Martelella endophytica: one gene and its partner. The protein of the gene in region 1 binds, or shares a complex with, the protein of each later gene. Links are inferred from orthologs where the notes say so. Each region holds a gene or a part of one and is shown in the gene's direction. Other genes may lie near its edges.

Region 1 (7,579 bases):
AGCGTGTCAGGCAGGGCCTGACCGAGCGCCGGGCGGCGCATGTCGAGCGGATATCCTTTCTCGATGAGGAGCTGGCCGACGCGGCCGGGGGTCGAGCGTTCCTGATGGAGGACGATCAGGATCGGCTTCTTACTCTTCTGCGGATTCACCCATATCTCCTTCGTCGTCAATCGCAGCGCGCTTGAGCGCGGCCTGCCGTTCGAGCACCCGATCCCGCCCGGATACACCGATGAGTTCGGCGATGCGCCACACGACGTTGTCCTCCATCTCGCTGCGGCTGCCATCGGCATAGGCAATGTCCCACAGGAGACCGATCAGCCTGATCCGCTGATCCTCATCGAGGTGGCGTTTCACATCCGAGGTGAAGCGGTAGAAATCGACAGCTTCGCTTCCCGCTTCCTCACCGGCGGAAATCAAATCGTCGAGACTGGTACCATGCACGTCGTATATGCCTTCGAGCAACTCCCGCAACCGGTTTTGCTCGCTTGCGCTGATGACGCCATCGGCTTCCATCACCTGATAGCAGAGCGCGACAACGGCAACGCGCGCATCATTGGGTTCCGCCAGCCCCTGATCGCCTTCGCTGGAAATCTCCTGAAGGAAGCGGCTGATTCTTTCGAACATGGCAAGACCTGTCATGGTGTCATCGTGATTGGTGTAGCCCCAGGCATAGCCGCGCGCCGCGATCCGGTCAAATTACGGATTTGTCAACAGCGCCGCGTCCCTCAGAAAAGCTTGCGCTTCGGCTCGGGAGTTTCCTCGTCATCGCCGACACCGGGGTCATCGGGTGTGCGGCCGCCGAAGGGCGAAAGCACCGGGTCGCGTCGGGCCTCGTCGTCGTCATCTTCGGTCACACCTTCTGCCGGGTGCGGCGGCTCAGGCTCGGCAGCCTTTTCGGATGTCGGTGTCTCCGCGGCGGCCGGCGCCGGTGGCTCGGGCTTTGCCGGCTCTTCCTCGTCCTCGACGATGCGGGCGGCTTCGCTGACCGCCGAAGGCGCGGCGGCGGCAGCGTCGATCACCGTCGGCGCTGGCGGCGGGGTTGTCGTCTCCTTCGGCGCGTCCGGCGTGTCCTCATCGGGCAAGTCGGAGAAGATCGGGGCGTCCGACTTGTCCGGTTCGGCCCTGGTGCCGCCGATCGGCGGCAGGCTCTTCAGCGCCTCGTCGAGCCGGGTCGCCGATCCTTCCTCGACGGGACCCTCGATCTCGCCATAGGGAACCTTCCATTCGAAGGCATCGATCTTGCCCGTTGTGGGCGAGAACGGCCGCCAGTATTCCGAAACGAGGCCATCGGCGACCCAGGTCGGGTCACGTCCTGCACGCAGCGCCTGGGCCATCCAGTGACGCACGCGGCCCTGATCGCCGGTCTCCGCCTCTTCGATATCGGCAAGCAGCAGGAAGGCACTTTCGCGCGAGAGCATCCGGGCGGCCGCCTCGGCCTTGGTCCGGGCCGTGGCGAATTCGCGGGCATCGAGGGCGGCGCGGGCGACGGCCATCAGCGACAGCGGGTTGTTGGGCTTCAGCGCTTCCAGCTTTTCCGCCCGTCGCAGCCTGTCGACGGCGGTGTCGCCGCCACGGGCACGCACGTAAAGGGCGGCGATCTGCGGGTGCGGCTCCTTCTTCCACACCATCTCGAGCACGCCGGCCGATTTGCGCAGGCTACCCTGTGCCAGATAGGCCTTGGCGGCGATGATGGCGGCGGGATGGAAGTCGTCCCGCAGCTTCAGCGCCTGCAGCGCATCGGCGGAAGCGCCCTTGGGGTCGGTCTCGAGCTTGCTCTCGGCGCGCGCCGTCAGCAGCACCGACTTGAGCCGCGCCGCCTCCTGCTTTTCCATCACCTTGGCGGACCGCTGCTGGTCGAGAAGCCGGATCGCATCGTCCCAGCGACCCTGCCGCGTGCGGCTTTCAAGCGTCGCCTGCGCGGCCCAGGCAAGGTAGGGTGCCTTGTCGGCGGCGCGTTCGGCATATTGCCGGGCTGCCTCGTCGGCACCCAGGCGCTTGGCTTCGAGGTAAAGTCCGCGCAGGCCGAGTTCGGCGGTTTCCGGGTCCTCCGACATCCGCTCGAACAGGCGCCGTGCCTTGTCGTGGTCGCCCTCGATCAGCGCGACCTGGGCATCGAGCATGTGGATCAGCGGCTCCTGATCGGCGCGCAGGAGCGCGTGGGCACGGGTGCTCATCTTGCGCGCCAGCACCAGATTGCCGGAACCGGCCGCGATCAGGCCGGTGGAGATGGCCTGGTAGCCGCGGTCGCGCTTGCGGGCACGGAAATAGCGGCGGACGCTGTTGGGCGAGGTCCAGATGACGGTGATGAGCCACCAGATCACCATGACCACGAAGATCAGCGCGATCAGAAGCGCCAGAGCCGTCGTCAGCGGTGTCTGGAACAGATGCCCCTGCCAGACGAGCGACAGCTCACCCGGCCGATCGGCAAACCACGAGAAGCCCAGCGCAAAGGCCAGGACGATGATGGCGAAGATGACGAGCCTGATCATTGCGAGCCTCCCTCATTCGCTGGCGTTGCAGGTTCTGCTGAAACGCCGGCCGTGGCGCCGAGTGCCTTCGACAATGTTTCCGACACCAGGTCGTCGGCCTTGATCCGCGCCTGCAGCGCCTTGTCGAACTGGGCGGAAACGTCCTTGCCGTCCTGGGGCAGCGACTGCCATTCGGACGCGGCATCCTTCAGCCTGCCCTGATTGAGGTCGTTTTCGATGCGCGCGACGATGGCGGGCGTGCCTTCGCCCTCGACATCGCCGACCGGCCGAACGCTGACGAGGCCCTTGGCACTGTCGACGAGGCGGTTGAAGATGTTGGCGTCGGCCGGTGGGGCGTCGGAAGCCTCGATGATGTGATCGGCGATGGCGGAGAATTGCGCGGCGAGTTCCTCCTGCGTCGGGACGCCTTCGCTGGCCATCGGCTTCAGCGCTTCGATGCCGCTCTTGTCATCGGCCACCTGTTCATAGGTCGAAAGCTCGGCTGCGAAACTCGCGCCGCGGTCGATGGCCGATTTCAGCCCAGCTGCGGCGATGGCGCGCGCGACGGCGAGATCCTTGCCCGGCGTGTTCACCTTCTGCTCGAGCGTGGTGAGTTTCTGTTCGGCGCCGGACACGCTGGACTGCAGGTTGGAAATCGATCCCTGCAGCGATTGCGAAAGGCCTTCGATCCGGCCCTCGTCCGATTTCACCGCATTCTGGAGATCGGCGACCTGCTGCTGCAGGGCCGATAGCGTTTCGCCGCCACCCGCTGAAAGCCCGTCGACCTTCTGCTGGAGCGCTGCCACGCGCGACTGAAGATCGCCTGCGCCGGATTGACTGTCGGATTTCAGCGTGGCGATCTCCTGGCGAAGGGTTGCGACTTCGCTTTCGAGCTGGCTGTTGTCGCGGGTGCTGCCGAGGAGCCCGGCATAGGAAAGCGCAACTGCACCGGCAATGCCGATAATGCCGCCGGCAATGGCTGCGGCGACGAGCCCGCCGGTGTTGCTGCGGGGCGGAGGGGTAACCGGCGTCTCGGGCCCGGTGGTCGCCTTTTGCTCTTCATCGGTTGTCGTTTCTTCGGAGGATTCCGCCGCGCCGTGTTCCTCATGGCGGCGGATGGCGGCCGCGACATCGGCCATGGCCGTCTTCACAGCGGCATCATTGGTCTCCGGCGCTGCCGGCGGGGCGGCCGTGGTTTCGGTCTCCTGCGAAGCGGCTTCCGCCTGCGGTTCGCGTTTCTCATCCTTGGGGGAGGGCGTATCCGAAACCATGTTTACCTCTTTCGCGCTTGATACTCACAAATTAGTGGGCGCGTGCTGAATAGAAAAGGTCTTAATTGGCTTCTTGTTCCCGGAGCCCTCCGCAATGGCCGGATTCGGGGGCTTCAATCGAGACAGGCAAACAGTTTTTTTTCGTCAGGCGCCGCGGCGATACGGACGGGGATGCCCGCCGGCACCTGCGCTGCGACAGCGGCGCTCAGGCAGACGACGAAGGCCTGCCGCGGTAGAAACGCCGCGCCACCGAGCGCGAAGAAGCGGTCCGCCGTCCGGGCGGAATAAAGCAGCACCGCGTCCGGCGCGGCATCGACGAGGCGGGCGGCGAATTCGTCATCGGAAAGGGCGACGGGCATCATCCGGTAGCAATCAACGCTCAGGAAGGAAACGCCGCATGCCGCAAGGCGCTGCTCGAAATCCGGCATGCGCGGGGAGCCGGCAAGGTAGAGCAGTCTGTCGACACCATCTGCCGCAATGCGCTCGGCAAGCCCGGCGCCATCACCGGGGCCGGTGACGATATCGGCAAAGCCCGCGTCTCGTGCTGCCTTGGCCGAAGCCTCTCCCACGGCATAAAGCCTGAGCGGCGCTGCCCGGCCGAGCGCCCGCACCGCTTCGGCGCTGGTGACGGCGACAGCGCTCCATGCCTCCTCGGCAAGCGCCGCAATTGCGGCGTCGGGCTGGTGGACCGGCTCAAACAGCGGCAGCGTGAACGGCAAATGACCGAGCGCCGCAAGACGGGCTGCGGAACGTTCCGCGCTCGCTTCCGGCCGGGTCACAAGCACGCGCATCGCCGCTCAGCTCCAGTCGTCAAAAAAGCCGGGGCCGGCGCGGCGGCGCAGTTCGTTGCCCGCCCAACGGCCAATCTTCTCGGCTTCGCCGCGCATGCTGTCGGTTTTGATGTCGAAGGCCTTGCTGCCATCCGGCGTCAGGATCATGCCGGAAAACGAGATCCGCTCGTTGAAGCAGCGGGCAAAGCCGGCGATCGGCGTGCGACAGGAGCCGTCGAGCGCTGCCAGAAAGGCGCGCTCGCAGGTTACGGCATCGAAGGTGTCGTCATCGTTGATCGGCGCCAGCAGTTCACTGATGCGGGCATCGTCGGCGCGCTGTTCGATGCAGATGACGCCCTGCGCCGGCGCCGGCAGAAACTCGCGGACGCTCAGCACCTCGGTCGCAACGTCTTCCATGCCGAGCCGGATCAGGCCGGCATTGGCGAGAAACGTACCGTCGACCTGCCCTTCGCGCAGCTTGTCGAGGCGGGTCTGCACCGAGCCGCGGAACACCACGACCTCGATATCGGGCCGGAGCCGGCGAATCAGCGCCTGTCGGCGAAGCGAGGCAGAACCGACCACCGCACCTTCCGGCAGTTCATCGAGCTTTTGAACATCGCGGCCGATGAAGGCATCGCGCGGATCGGCGCGCGGCAGGAAGGTTGAGAGCGTCAGTCCCTCGGGCAGCACCGTCGGCATGTCCTTGGACGAATGCACGGCGAAATCGAGTGCTCCGGAAAGAAGCTGGGCCTCGATTTCCTCGGTGAACAGGCCCTTGCCGCCGATCTCCGCGAGCGCGCGGTCGGTGATGCGGTCGCCCTTGGTGGAGAGCACGACAATCTCGAACATATCCTCCGGCAGGCTGTGTGCCGCCATCAGCCGGTTGCGGGCTTCGTGTGCCTGGGCGAGCGCCAGCGGGCTGCCGCGCGTGCCGATCCTCAAAGGTTTCGTTTGCATCCTGCGTCCACCATTGTTACCGGGTGTGTCGTAAACCGGATCGCGCGCCGCCGCAAACAACGTCATGAAAAAAAGCAAACTCTTTCTCGGGATTGAATCGAGCTGCGACGAAACCGCCGCCGCCATCGTCGCCATGGATGCGGACGGGCGGGGCGAGATCGTTTCCGAACTGGTGCTGAGCCAGCTCGAGGAACATGCGGCCTTTGGCGGCGTGGTGCCGGAAATCGCCGCCCGCGCCCATGTCGAGGCGATGGACGGGCTGATTGCCGGCGCGCTTGCAAATGCCGACGTTTCGCTTTCCGACCTTGACGGTATCGCCGCGACCATCGGGCCGGGCCTGATCGGCGGGCTGATCGTCGGGGCGATGAGCGGCAAGGCGATTGCCTATGCGGCTGGAAAACCCTTCTACGGTATCAATCATCTTGAAGGCCACGCACTGACGGCGCGTCTGACGAATGGTGTCGACTTCCCCTTCCTGATGCTGCTCGTGTCCGGCGGCCACACGCAGATCGTCTTGGTCAAGGGTGTCGGCCAATACGAGCGCTGGGGCACGACCATCGACGATGCGCTGGGCGAGGCCTTCGACAAGACGGCGAAGCTTCTGGGGCTCGGCTATCCGGGCGGTCCGCAAGTGGAACAGGCTGCGAAGACGGGTGACCCCAAACGTATCCCGCTGCCGCGGCCGATGAAGGGCGAGGCGCGTCTCGACTTTTCCTTCTCGGGACTGAAGACGGCGGTGCGGCAGGCCGCTGAAGCCATGGCGCCGCTCGGCGAACAGGATATCGCCGATATCTGCGCCGCCTTCCAGCTTGCCGTCGCCGACACGCTTCAGGACCGCATCAGGCGCTCGCTTACGCGTTTCACGGAAGAAGGGCTCGCAGACGGCGGCCCGCCGTCGCTTGTCGTGGCCGGTGGTGTCGCCGCCAATGGCGCGATCCGCGACATGTTGACCGGGCTTTGCGAAAGGCAAGGCTTTGCCTTCGTCGCGCCGCCTTTGCGGCTATGCACGGATAATGCGGTGATGATCGCCTGGGCGGGGCTCGAGCGTGTCCGCGCTGGGCTTCCGGCGGATGATATGGAAATTGCCGTGCGCTCGCGCTGGCCGCTTGACGGCAACGCGAAGGCGCTGATCGGCAGCGGACGAAAAGGGGCCAAGGCATGAGCAAGTCAAAACAGACGGTCGTCATTGGCTCCGGTGCATTCGGGACCGCGCTTGCCGCGGTCTTTGCCCGCGAGGGTGAGGATGAGGTGATGCTGCTTGGCCGTAACGCGCCGCTGATCGAGGAACTGCGGAAGACCCGGCGCCATGAAGCGGTTCTGCCGGGCGTCGACCTGCCTCAGGCGCTGAACTTCACCATCGATCCCTCCGTGCTGCAGACGGCGGATACGGTGGTCATGGCCGTTCCGGCGCAGGCGCAACGTTCGGCTGCACTTTATTATGCGCCCTATCTCAACGGCGATGCCGTGATCGTCTCTGCCGCCAAGGGCATCGAGCGGGCAAGTGGCCGGCTGATCACCGATGTCCTGAACGAGGCGCTGCCGCATCATCATTCCGGCGCGCTATCGGGGCCCGGTTTTGCCGTCGATCTTGCCGCCGGCAAGCCGATCGCGATGGCGCTTGCCTTCCGCAGCCCGGAGCTAGCACGGGATACCGCCACGATCCTCTCCGGCCGCACCTTCCGCATCTATGCCTCGGGCGACCCCGTCGGCGTGCAGATCGGCGGAGCGCTGAAGAATGTGCTGGCGATCGCCTGCGGCATCGTCGAGGGCGCCAAGCTTGGCGAATCCGCCCGTGCGGCGCTGATCTCGCGCGGCCTTGCCGAAATGTCGCGGCTTGCCGTCGCCATGGGTGGCGAGGCGGAAACGGTGCGTGGGTTGTCCGGCCTTGGCGATCTCGTGCTCACCGGCTCGTCGCGACAGTCGCGCAATTTCCGCTATGGTGTGGCATTGGCCGAAGGCAACTTCGAGAGCGTCAACGCGGCCCTCGTCGAGGGCGTCTACTCGGCTTCGGTCGCAAGCGAGCTTGCCGCGAGCCATGCCGTGCAGATGCCGATCTCGAATGCCGTGGCCCGTGTGCTCGATGGCCAGCTCGGCATCGAAAAGGCGCTCGAAG
Region 2 (7,735 bases), 3.3 Mb from region 1 along the record:
CGAGGACGTTCTCTCCAAGCCCGGCTCGGAAGAAGAGGAAGTGCTGTTCGCGCAGATCAGGAAGCGCATGGCGGCAACGCCCGGCTTCTTCACCAAGCAGCGCGCCGCCCTCCTCGGCGTGACGGAAGAAACCACCACCGGCGTCAACCGTCTCTACCAGCTTGCCCGTGCCGGCCAGCTTCCCTTCCCGGCGATCAACGTCAACGACTCGGTCACCAAGTCGAAGTTCGACAACAAGTATGGCTGCAAGGAATCGCTGGTCGACGGCATCCGCCGCGCCACCGACGTGATGATGGCCGGCAAGGTCGCCGTCGTCTGCGGTTACGGCGATGTCGGCAAGGGCTCGGCCGCCTCGCTTTCCGGCGCCGGCGCCCGCGTCAAGGTCACCGAAGCCGATCCGATCTGCGCACTGCAGGCCGCGATGGATGGCTACGAGGTCGTGGTTCTGGAAGACGTCGTCGACAGTGCCGACATCTTCGTCACCACCACCGGCAACAAGGACATCATCCGCATCGAGCACATGCGCGCGATGAAGGACATGGCGATCGTCGGCAATATCGGCCACTTCGACAACGAGATCCAGGTCTCGTCGCTTCGCAATTACAAGTGGACCAACATCAAGCCGCAGGTCGACATGATCGGCTTCCCCGATGGCAAGCGGATCATCCTCTTGTCCGAAGGCCGTCTGCTGAACCTCGGCAATGCGACTGGCCACCCGTCCTTCGTGATGTCGGCATCGTTCACCAACCAGGTGCTGGCGCAGATGGAAATCTTCCAGCATCACGACAAGTACGAGAACGCCGTCCACGTTCTGCCGAAGCATCTCGACGAAAAGGTTGCCCGCCTGCATCTCGAAAAGCTCGGCGCCAAGCTGACCGTGCTGTCGGAAGAACAGGCCGCCTATATCGGCGTCACGCCTGAGGGCCCGTTCAAGCCGGAACATTACCGCTACTGACGGGTTTCTTCCGCCCGAAACCGGGCGGTATTAACCCCACGGTAAACATGACCGCATTAATCTGGCCGCGTCCTTCACAAAGGGCGCGGCCGCTTTATTTCCGCCGGACTCTTTTCGCGGATTCGCCAAGCGTCTATGTTTTGGGAAGGGCGATTCGGCGGAAATCGACCGGATCTTCATCGACATGACAAGCCCGAAAACCGGCAGACGGGCGCTTATGCGGCGATTTTTGAGCGCAGCCTGCCAGATGATTGAATGCGGAAGACCGATATGGAGCTTTGCCGGGGCGGCAAGAACAACGAGGGCCTGAACACGAAGCGTCTGCTGGGCGGTGCCACGCGCCTGCTCGCGACCTCGACGGCGCTGACGCTTTCGGCCGGCTATGCCATGGCCCAGAGCCTGGATGTGGCAGCGCCGACGCTGTCCTCGCGCGAGGTCATGGTGCTCTCCGCCTTCGGTGGCATCCTGGCTGCCACCGTGCTCTCGACGCTCTGGTTCATGCGCCTGCGCGGCCGCACCGAGATCGAGAACCAGACGCTGAAGGCAGAGCTTGATGAACAGCGCGAGCGCATCTCCAATCTCAAGGCGCTGAATGCGGAAAAGAACCGCCGCATCATCTTCTGGGACGGCCCGGACAGTGCGCCGGAATTCCTCGGCGCGCTTCCGGAAGAAGCCGGTGCCCCCGAGGACGAGCACGCTTTCCTCGCCTTCTCCGACTGGCTTTCGCCCGGCAGCACCAAACAGCTGCAGACCGCGGTTTCATCGCTGCGCGCCAAGGCCAAGGCCTTCGAAATGCTCGCGGAGACGAAGAACGGCTATGTTCTGGAAGTGATCGGCAGCACCACCGGCGGGCGCGCCCATGTGCGCTTCGGCGCGCTGGAATCGATCCGCGCCGAGCTTGCCGAGCTGAAGGTCCAGCACAAGCGGCGCAACGCCGTGCTCGCCCGCTTCGAGGCCTTGTTTGAGACTACCGACATGCCCTGCTGGCAGCGCGATGGCGAAGGCCGGCTGATCTGGGCGAACCGTGCCTATCTGAAGGCGGTCGAGGCCGACAGCCTTGAAGACGCGATTGCCGAAAACCGCATGCTGCTCGCGCCAGCCAACCGCCAGAAGCTCGACGAGGCGATCAAGGCCGGCAAGCCGTTCTCGGGCCGCCAGCCGGTGGTGACGGCTGGAAGCCGCACCTTCTTCGATATCCGCGAAGTGCCGAACGGCGAGGGTTCAGCCGGTATCGCGGCCGACGTTTCCGCGCTCGAGACGATCGAGAACACGCTGGAACAGACGCTCGAAAGCCATGCCGAGACGCTGAACCATCTGAATACGGCCGTCGCCATCTTCGACGAGAACCGGCGGATGAAATTCTACAACGAGGCCTTCGAGAAACTCTGGAAGCTCGACATGGGCTTCCTCGAAAGCCATCCGGACAATGGCGAGCTGTTCGAGCGCCTGCGCGCCGATGGCAAGCTGCCGGAACCGCATCAGTGGCGCGAATGGAAGGACAAGGCTCTGTCCGTCTATCGCGCCGTCGAGCCCTATTCCGACCTCTGGTATCTGCCGAGCGGCGAGACGCTTTCGGTCTATGCCTCGGCCCATCCGGGCGGTGGCACGACCTGGGTTTTCGAGAACCATACCGAGCAGGTGGCGCTGAAGACCCGCTACAATACGCTGGTGAAGGTGCAGGGCGAAACCATCGACCACCTTTCCGAAGGTGTCGCCGTGTTCGGGCCGGATGGCCGGCTGAAGCTTTCCAACCCCGCCTTTGCCAATCTCTGGCGCATCAAGGATGCCGAGACCGGCACCCATATCCGCACGCTGATGCAGGCCTGCGAGGCCGATCCCGGCGCGCGCGACGGCTGGCGCCTGTTTGCGCGGATGATCACCTCCTTCGACGATGAGCGGGTCTCGCGTCAGGGCCGGCTCGAGCTCTCCGCGGGCCTCGTGCTCGACTATGCGGTGACGCCGCTGCCGAATGCCCAAACGATGCTGACCTTCGTCAACAAGACGGATTCGGTGCAGGTCGAGCGCGCGCTGACGGAAAAGAACGATGCGCTGCGCAAGGCGGAAGAGTTGAAGAACGCCTTCCTCGAACATGTCAGCCACGAACTGCGCACGCCGCTCACCTCGATCATGGGCTTCGCCGAACTGCTGAAATCACCGGAAATCGGACCGCTTTCGGCGCGGCAGAGCAATTACGTCGATCACATCGCCAATTCCTCGTCGGTTCTGATGACCATCGTCAACGACATGATCGATCTGAAATCGGCCGATGCCGGTATCCTGCAGCTCGAACTCGATGCAATGTCGCTCGATGACCTGATCGACAGCGTCGCTGACGATATTTCGAGCCGCCTGCAGGAAATGGGTGTGACCCTCGAAATCACCGCGCCGCCGGCGCTCGGGCCGATCACCGCGGACTTCCAGCGGCTGAAGCAGGTTCTGCTGAAGATCCTCGGCAACGCCATCAAATATGCGCCGCGCGGCTCGATCGTCGCGCTGTCCTGCTGGCGCGAGAATGGCGATTTCGTCTTCACCGTCACCGACAATGGCCCCGGCATCGCGGAGGATGCACTGGAAAGCGTGTTCTCGCGCTTCGAATCCGGTGGCCGTCAGGCCCAGTATGCAGGCGCGGGTCTCGGCCTTGCGATCGTCGAGAGCTTCGTCGGCCTGCATCACGGCAAGGTGTTCATCGACAGCGAACCCGGCGCCGGCACCACCGTTTCCTGCCGCATTCCCGATGCTGCGGAAGCCAAGGGCGGGCCGGAAATCATCGCCGCCGAATGACGGAGCGTTTCCTTCCAGACGAGGCCGCCACCATCGCCTTTGCCGGTGTGCTCGCACCGCTGATGCGCAAGGGCGATTGCCTGCTTCTGGAAGGCGATCTCGGCATGGGAAAATCGACGCTTGCCCGCGCCCTGATCCGGGCCCGGCTGTCTGACCCCGACATGGAAGTGCCAAGCCCGACCTTCACCCTGGTGCAGGTCTATGACGGCGCCCCGCCGCTCTACCACTTCGACCTCTACCGCCTCGGCGATCCCGGCGAACTGATCGAACTCGGTCTCGACGAGGCTCTGGAAGAGGGCATCAGCCTGATCGAATGGCCGGAGCGGGGCGAAGGCTATCTTCCCGAGGATGCGCTGTGGCTCATCTTTGCGGAAGAAGGCGCCGGCCGCAGGGTGAGGCTTTCAGGACCTGCGGCGCGGGTTGCGGCGCTGAACGCAGCATTCTGATCCGAAGCTCCGGCAGCCTTTTCCTTTTTTGTTTCGGTAGAGATGTCGCGACAGCGACAGAGGTGTAATCCGCGGCCGGCCCCTTTGTCGCCGGGATCAGCGATCGGCATCCACGACCGAATCGAGTTGCCGCTCCAGGCCCGGGCGGATGGCGACGGCGAGGGTGGCGCGGCCTTCCTCGGTCGGCCAGAAGCGCTCGGCAAGGGCCGCGGGCGCTGCGGCGTCGGCGCGGGTAACGGTAATGTTCGGGTCGGCGAGGTTCCACTCCGTCAGCCGCACGAGCAGCTGTTCGCCGATCGCGTGATCGGCCATGTCCGGCCTTTCGAAGATCTGCCAGATCGTTGCCTCGCCGCGGAAGACAGGCTGGATCGCCGCGGCAAGCAGGCGGTCGTTCTGGCGCAGCGAGTGAATGCGCAGCCAGTCGCGCCGGGCCAGCATGCGGGCGGCCGGCACGGTCGCCGCCAGCCGGCTTTCATGTTCGGCAAGGTCGGAAAGCTGGTGCAGCCGCTCCAGCGCGGTGCTGATCTCGGCCGGGTTGCGGGCGACGGAATAGCTGAGCCGCCCCTTGGTTTGCAGGGCCTGCCATTTGCCGAGATAATCCTGCCAGGCGGCGCGTTCGGCCTCCGAAAGCGCGGTGGTCGGATCGATACGGCCGGTCAGCGCCCGGCGTCGGCCGGTCGCCTTCACCCGGAAGGGCAGGCCGCGTGCGGCGGCGACGGCACGTGCGGCGCGCATGAAAGGGCCGTCGGCGAGCAACTGCGGAAACACCACCACGCCCGGCAGGTTGACGAGCGAGCCGGCGAGCGCCTCGAAGAGCTGGTCCAGTGTGGCCATCGGCCGGTGGCGGGAAACCAGCGGCGCGTGATAGCCGCCGCCGTCTCGGGTGAGCGCGCGTGCCACGACATGCGAACCCTGCTGGTTGCCATGGCCTTCGACGCTGAACGCCATCAGCGCCGCAAGGTTGTCCTCCGAAGCCGCGTTGGTCGCATCCTCGATGACGGCAAGCCGCAGCTGGCCGCCGCTATGGCGCAGCGCCGGCAGGAAGAAGGGCGCGGTCTGAAACACATTGGTTTCGATCGCCTGGAAGGCGAGCCGGTCCATGGCCTTTTCGAGTTCGTCTGGCGCATGAGAGTAAATGGAGAATTCGCCGCCGCTCTTCAGCTCCAGCCGCACATCGGGCACGGCATGGCCGGGACGGACGACGGAGAGCTTCGACTTCAGGCGGGCGGGAGGGCGGACACCCAGATCCTTGCGGATGATGCTCATCGCCGACCCCCGGCCAAAGACGGACCGCGGGGCGGTACCGGCAGGGACGGCGTGCCGGACGCAAGCGGTTGTGGGGAGCCTGAAGTCATCAAAACGCACTACTGACTTGGGGTAAAACGCACCTGAAAACCACTACCCGACCAAGGTTAACAAAGCGTTGGCCCCTGCCATTGTGTGGCCGCAAAAAGGCAGAGCCCGGCCTTGCAATTTTGGTCGATCCGGGCAGACTGTCTTGTAATTGTCATCTTGATGCGAGGAAGCGATGGCCCGGAAGTCGGAATCGCAACGCGATGGAAATGCCTCTGGCGAGAATGTGGTGGAACTCGCGCAGTTCCGCTCCGGCCAGAAAGCCGAACCTCTCCCGATCACCTTTCACCGCCGCGAACTCGATGCCATCCTGTGGATCTACGGACGCATGGTGGGGGAGGGCGAGTGGCGCGACTATGCCCTCGACCACATGAAGGACAGAGCGGTGTTCTCGGTGTTCAAGCGGGCGGGCGAGATGCCGCTCTACCGGATCGAGAAAAACCCGAAACTTGCCGCAAAGCAGGGCGCCTTCTCCGTCACCAATACCGCCGGCTTGGTGCTGAAGCGCGGCCATGACCTGCGCCAAGTGCTGAAGGTTTTCGACCGCAACCTCAAGCTGGTCGAGAAGTAGCGGCATTCGTTGGGTAGGCTGCTGAGCGCGCCTCGAACGCGCGCGACCTCACGGTGGGTCGTCCTTTCCAAGGGCGTCATCCTCGGGTTTGACCCGAGGATGTGATCATCGCAATCCCGCTTGGCGTCAGCCGAACATCTGCTGTCCGATATAGTGGCCTTCTTCCGGAGCCGGCGGTACGAAGAAGATCGCCGAGCCGATGTGGGAGATGTATTCGTTGAGCCGGTCGGCCGCGCCAAGGCGCTGCTGCAGGCGCTCGAAATGGGCCGGGTCGTTCTGATAGCTGATGAACAGCAGGCCGGCACTCAACAGCCCCACCTCGTTGATGCCCTCGGTATAGTTATAGGATCGGCGCAGGATCTTGATGCCGTCGTTGTTCTCGTGGGCTGCAAGGCTGATATGGGATGTACGCGGGATGACGTGATTGCCCTCGGCGTCCGTCTTCCCGAAATCCGGCGTGTCGAATTCATCGGTGCCCGTCAACGGCGCGCCGGAAACCTTGAACCGGCCGAAAACATTGTTCTGGTCGCTGACCCGGTCGACGTCCCAGTTCTCGATATGCATCTTGATCTTGCGGGCAACCTGATAGCTGCCCATGCCGCCCCAGACGGGATCGTCACGGGTCCACACGAACCTGTCGAAATCCTCTGGCTCGGCGATGTTGCGGGTGCCGTCCTTGTAGCCGAGCAGATTGCGCGGCGTCGCCTGGTTCCTGCCGGCGGAAGCGCGGCCGAAACCCATCACCGTCCAGCGGGTGGAGGCGGCTCCGGTATCCTTGGCAATGCGGGCGAGATCGCGGATCGCGTGATAGGCGACCTGCGGATCGTCGGCGCAGGCCTGCAGCGAAAGATCGCCGCCGGTAAACTGCGGCAGGAAGGCATCGCTGGGCAGATGCTCGAGCTCCCTCAGAAACTGCGGCTTCATCGCGGCAAGGCCGAGACGCTCGGAAAACACTTCCGGGCCGAGGCCAACTGTCACCGTCAGCGAGGCCGGCCCGAGGTCCAGCGCCTCGCCTGTGTCGAAGCCGATGCCGTGTTCGCGGGCGGGTTCCACCTGGCCGATGGTCTCGCCCTTCGCCATCTGCGCGATCGCCGCCGACCAGCGCGCCAGCAGCACCTGCAGGTCGCGCGGATTGACGGTGGTGAGGTCGAAGGTCATGAAATGGATGTAGCGCTGCGGCGGCGTCTCCACGCCAGCCTGGCCTCCCGAACCGTAAAACGGCACTTCCATGTTGAGATTGACATGGTCGACCGGCTCGCTCGGCCTGGTCTCGGCGGCCGCCGGCAGGGCGATCGCGGCGAGCGGGCTTGCCGCAGCACCGACCAGCAGGCCGCGACGCGACAGTTTCGCTGACGTGGAGGCTCTATCCTTGCTCATCTTCATGTCCTTCGAGCAGTTGCCTGCATGACGGCAGGCGCGAAGGTCCCGGCGGAAAACCGCCGGGATCACGGTTCATGCGCTTACTGCGCGGTCGCCACCTTTTCGGCGATCGTCGACAGCGGCTCTTGCAGCGACTGGATCGCACGCGAAAGCTTGGCGGCATCGCTGGCCCGCAGTTCGGCGGTGTAGATCACATAGCCGCCGGGTGCGTTCGGGTCCCGGTAGTCTTCCAGCAGAACCTTGACCTTG

Evidence for each region. Proteins that work in one complex are often made in the same cells at the same time.
Region 2: the proteins of tsaD (region 1) and tsaE are in contact, whole or in part, in a crystal structure (PDB 6N9A), measured with the Thermotoga maritima proteins. The link is inferred for Martelella endophytica from one-to-one orthologs. Residues at the interface, in WP_004082750.1 of Thermotoga maritima: Cys10, Asp11, Arg49, His50, Leu82, Gly84, Gly135, Gly136, Glu154, Thr155, Leu156, Asp157, Asp158, Ser159, Glu162, Asp165, Lys166, Arg169, Leu170, Tyr175, Lys213, Thr214, Leu217, Tyr218, Gln221, Arg222, Asn324; in WP_004082108.1 of Thermotoga maritima: Leu37, Gly38, Lys46, Lys57, Val59, Lys60, Ser61, Thr63, Phe64, Thr65, Leu66, Met67, Val69, Pro71, Tyr82, Arg83, Leu84, Asp86, Asp88, Phe89, Asp93, Ile128, Asp130, Glu131, Arg134.

What each region holds. Positions count from the first base shown.
Region 1 is NZ_CP010803.1:4,642,473-4,650,051, reverse strand. Bases 4,736-7,579 are described here. They hold tsaD (tRNA (adenosine(37)-N6)-threonylcarbamoyltransferase complex transferase subunit TsaD), read left to right. Parts: upstream 4,736-5,530; coding sequence 5,531-6,628; downstream 6,629-7,579. Other genes in these bases: TM49_RS21665 (NAD(P)H-dependent glycerol-3-phosphate dehydrogenase), read left to right, coding at 6,625-7,579; hemC (hydroxymethylbilane synthase), read right to left, coding at 4,736-5,466. Also shown: TM49_RS21700 (glutamine amidotransferase), read right to left, coding at 1-149; TM49_RS21695 (tellurite resistance TerB family protein), read right to left, coding at 130-624; TM49_RS21690 (heme biosynthesis protein HemY), read right to left, coding at 726-2,489; TM49_RS21685 (mitofilin family membrane protein), read right to left, coding at 2,486-3,739; TM49_RS21680 (uroporphyrinogen-III synthase), read right to left, coding at 3,853-4,530; more of hemC, read right to left, coding at 4,537-4,735.
Region 2 is NZ_CP010803.1:1,347,413-1,355,147, forward strand. What follows is about bases 2,458-5,457. They hold tsaE (tRNA (adenosine(37)-N6)-threonylcarbamoyltransferase complex ATPase subunit type 1 TsaE), read left to right. Parts: upstream 2,458-3,732; coding sequence 3,733-4,182; downstream 4,183-5,457. Other genes in these bases: TM49_RS06180 (PAS domain-containing sensor histidine kinase), read left to right, coding at 2,458-3,736; TM49_RS06190 (GNAT family N-acetyltransferase), read right to left, coding at 4,279-5,448. Outside these bases: ahcY (adenosylhomocysteinase), read left to right, coding at 1-955; more of TM49_RS06180, read left to right, coding at 1,226-2,457; TM49_RS06195 (DUF2794 domain-containing protein), read left to right, coding at 5,711-6,106; TM49_RS06200 (Dyp-type peroxidase), read right to left, coding at 6,233-7,483; iron uptake system protein EfeO, read right to left, coding at 7,567-7,735. UniProt on the Escherichia coli protein: Required for the formation of a threonylcarbamoyl group on adenosine at position 37 (t(6)A37) in tRNAs that read codons beginning with adenine.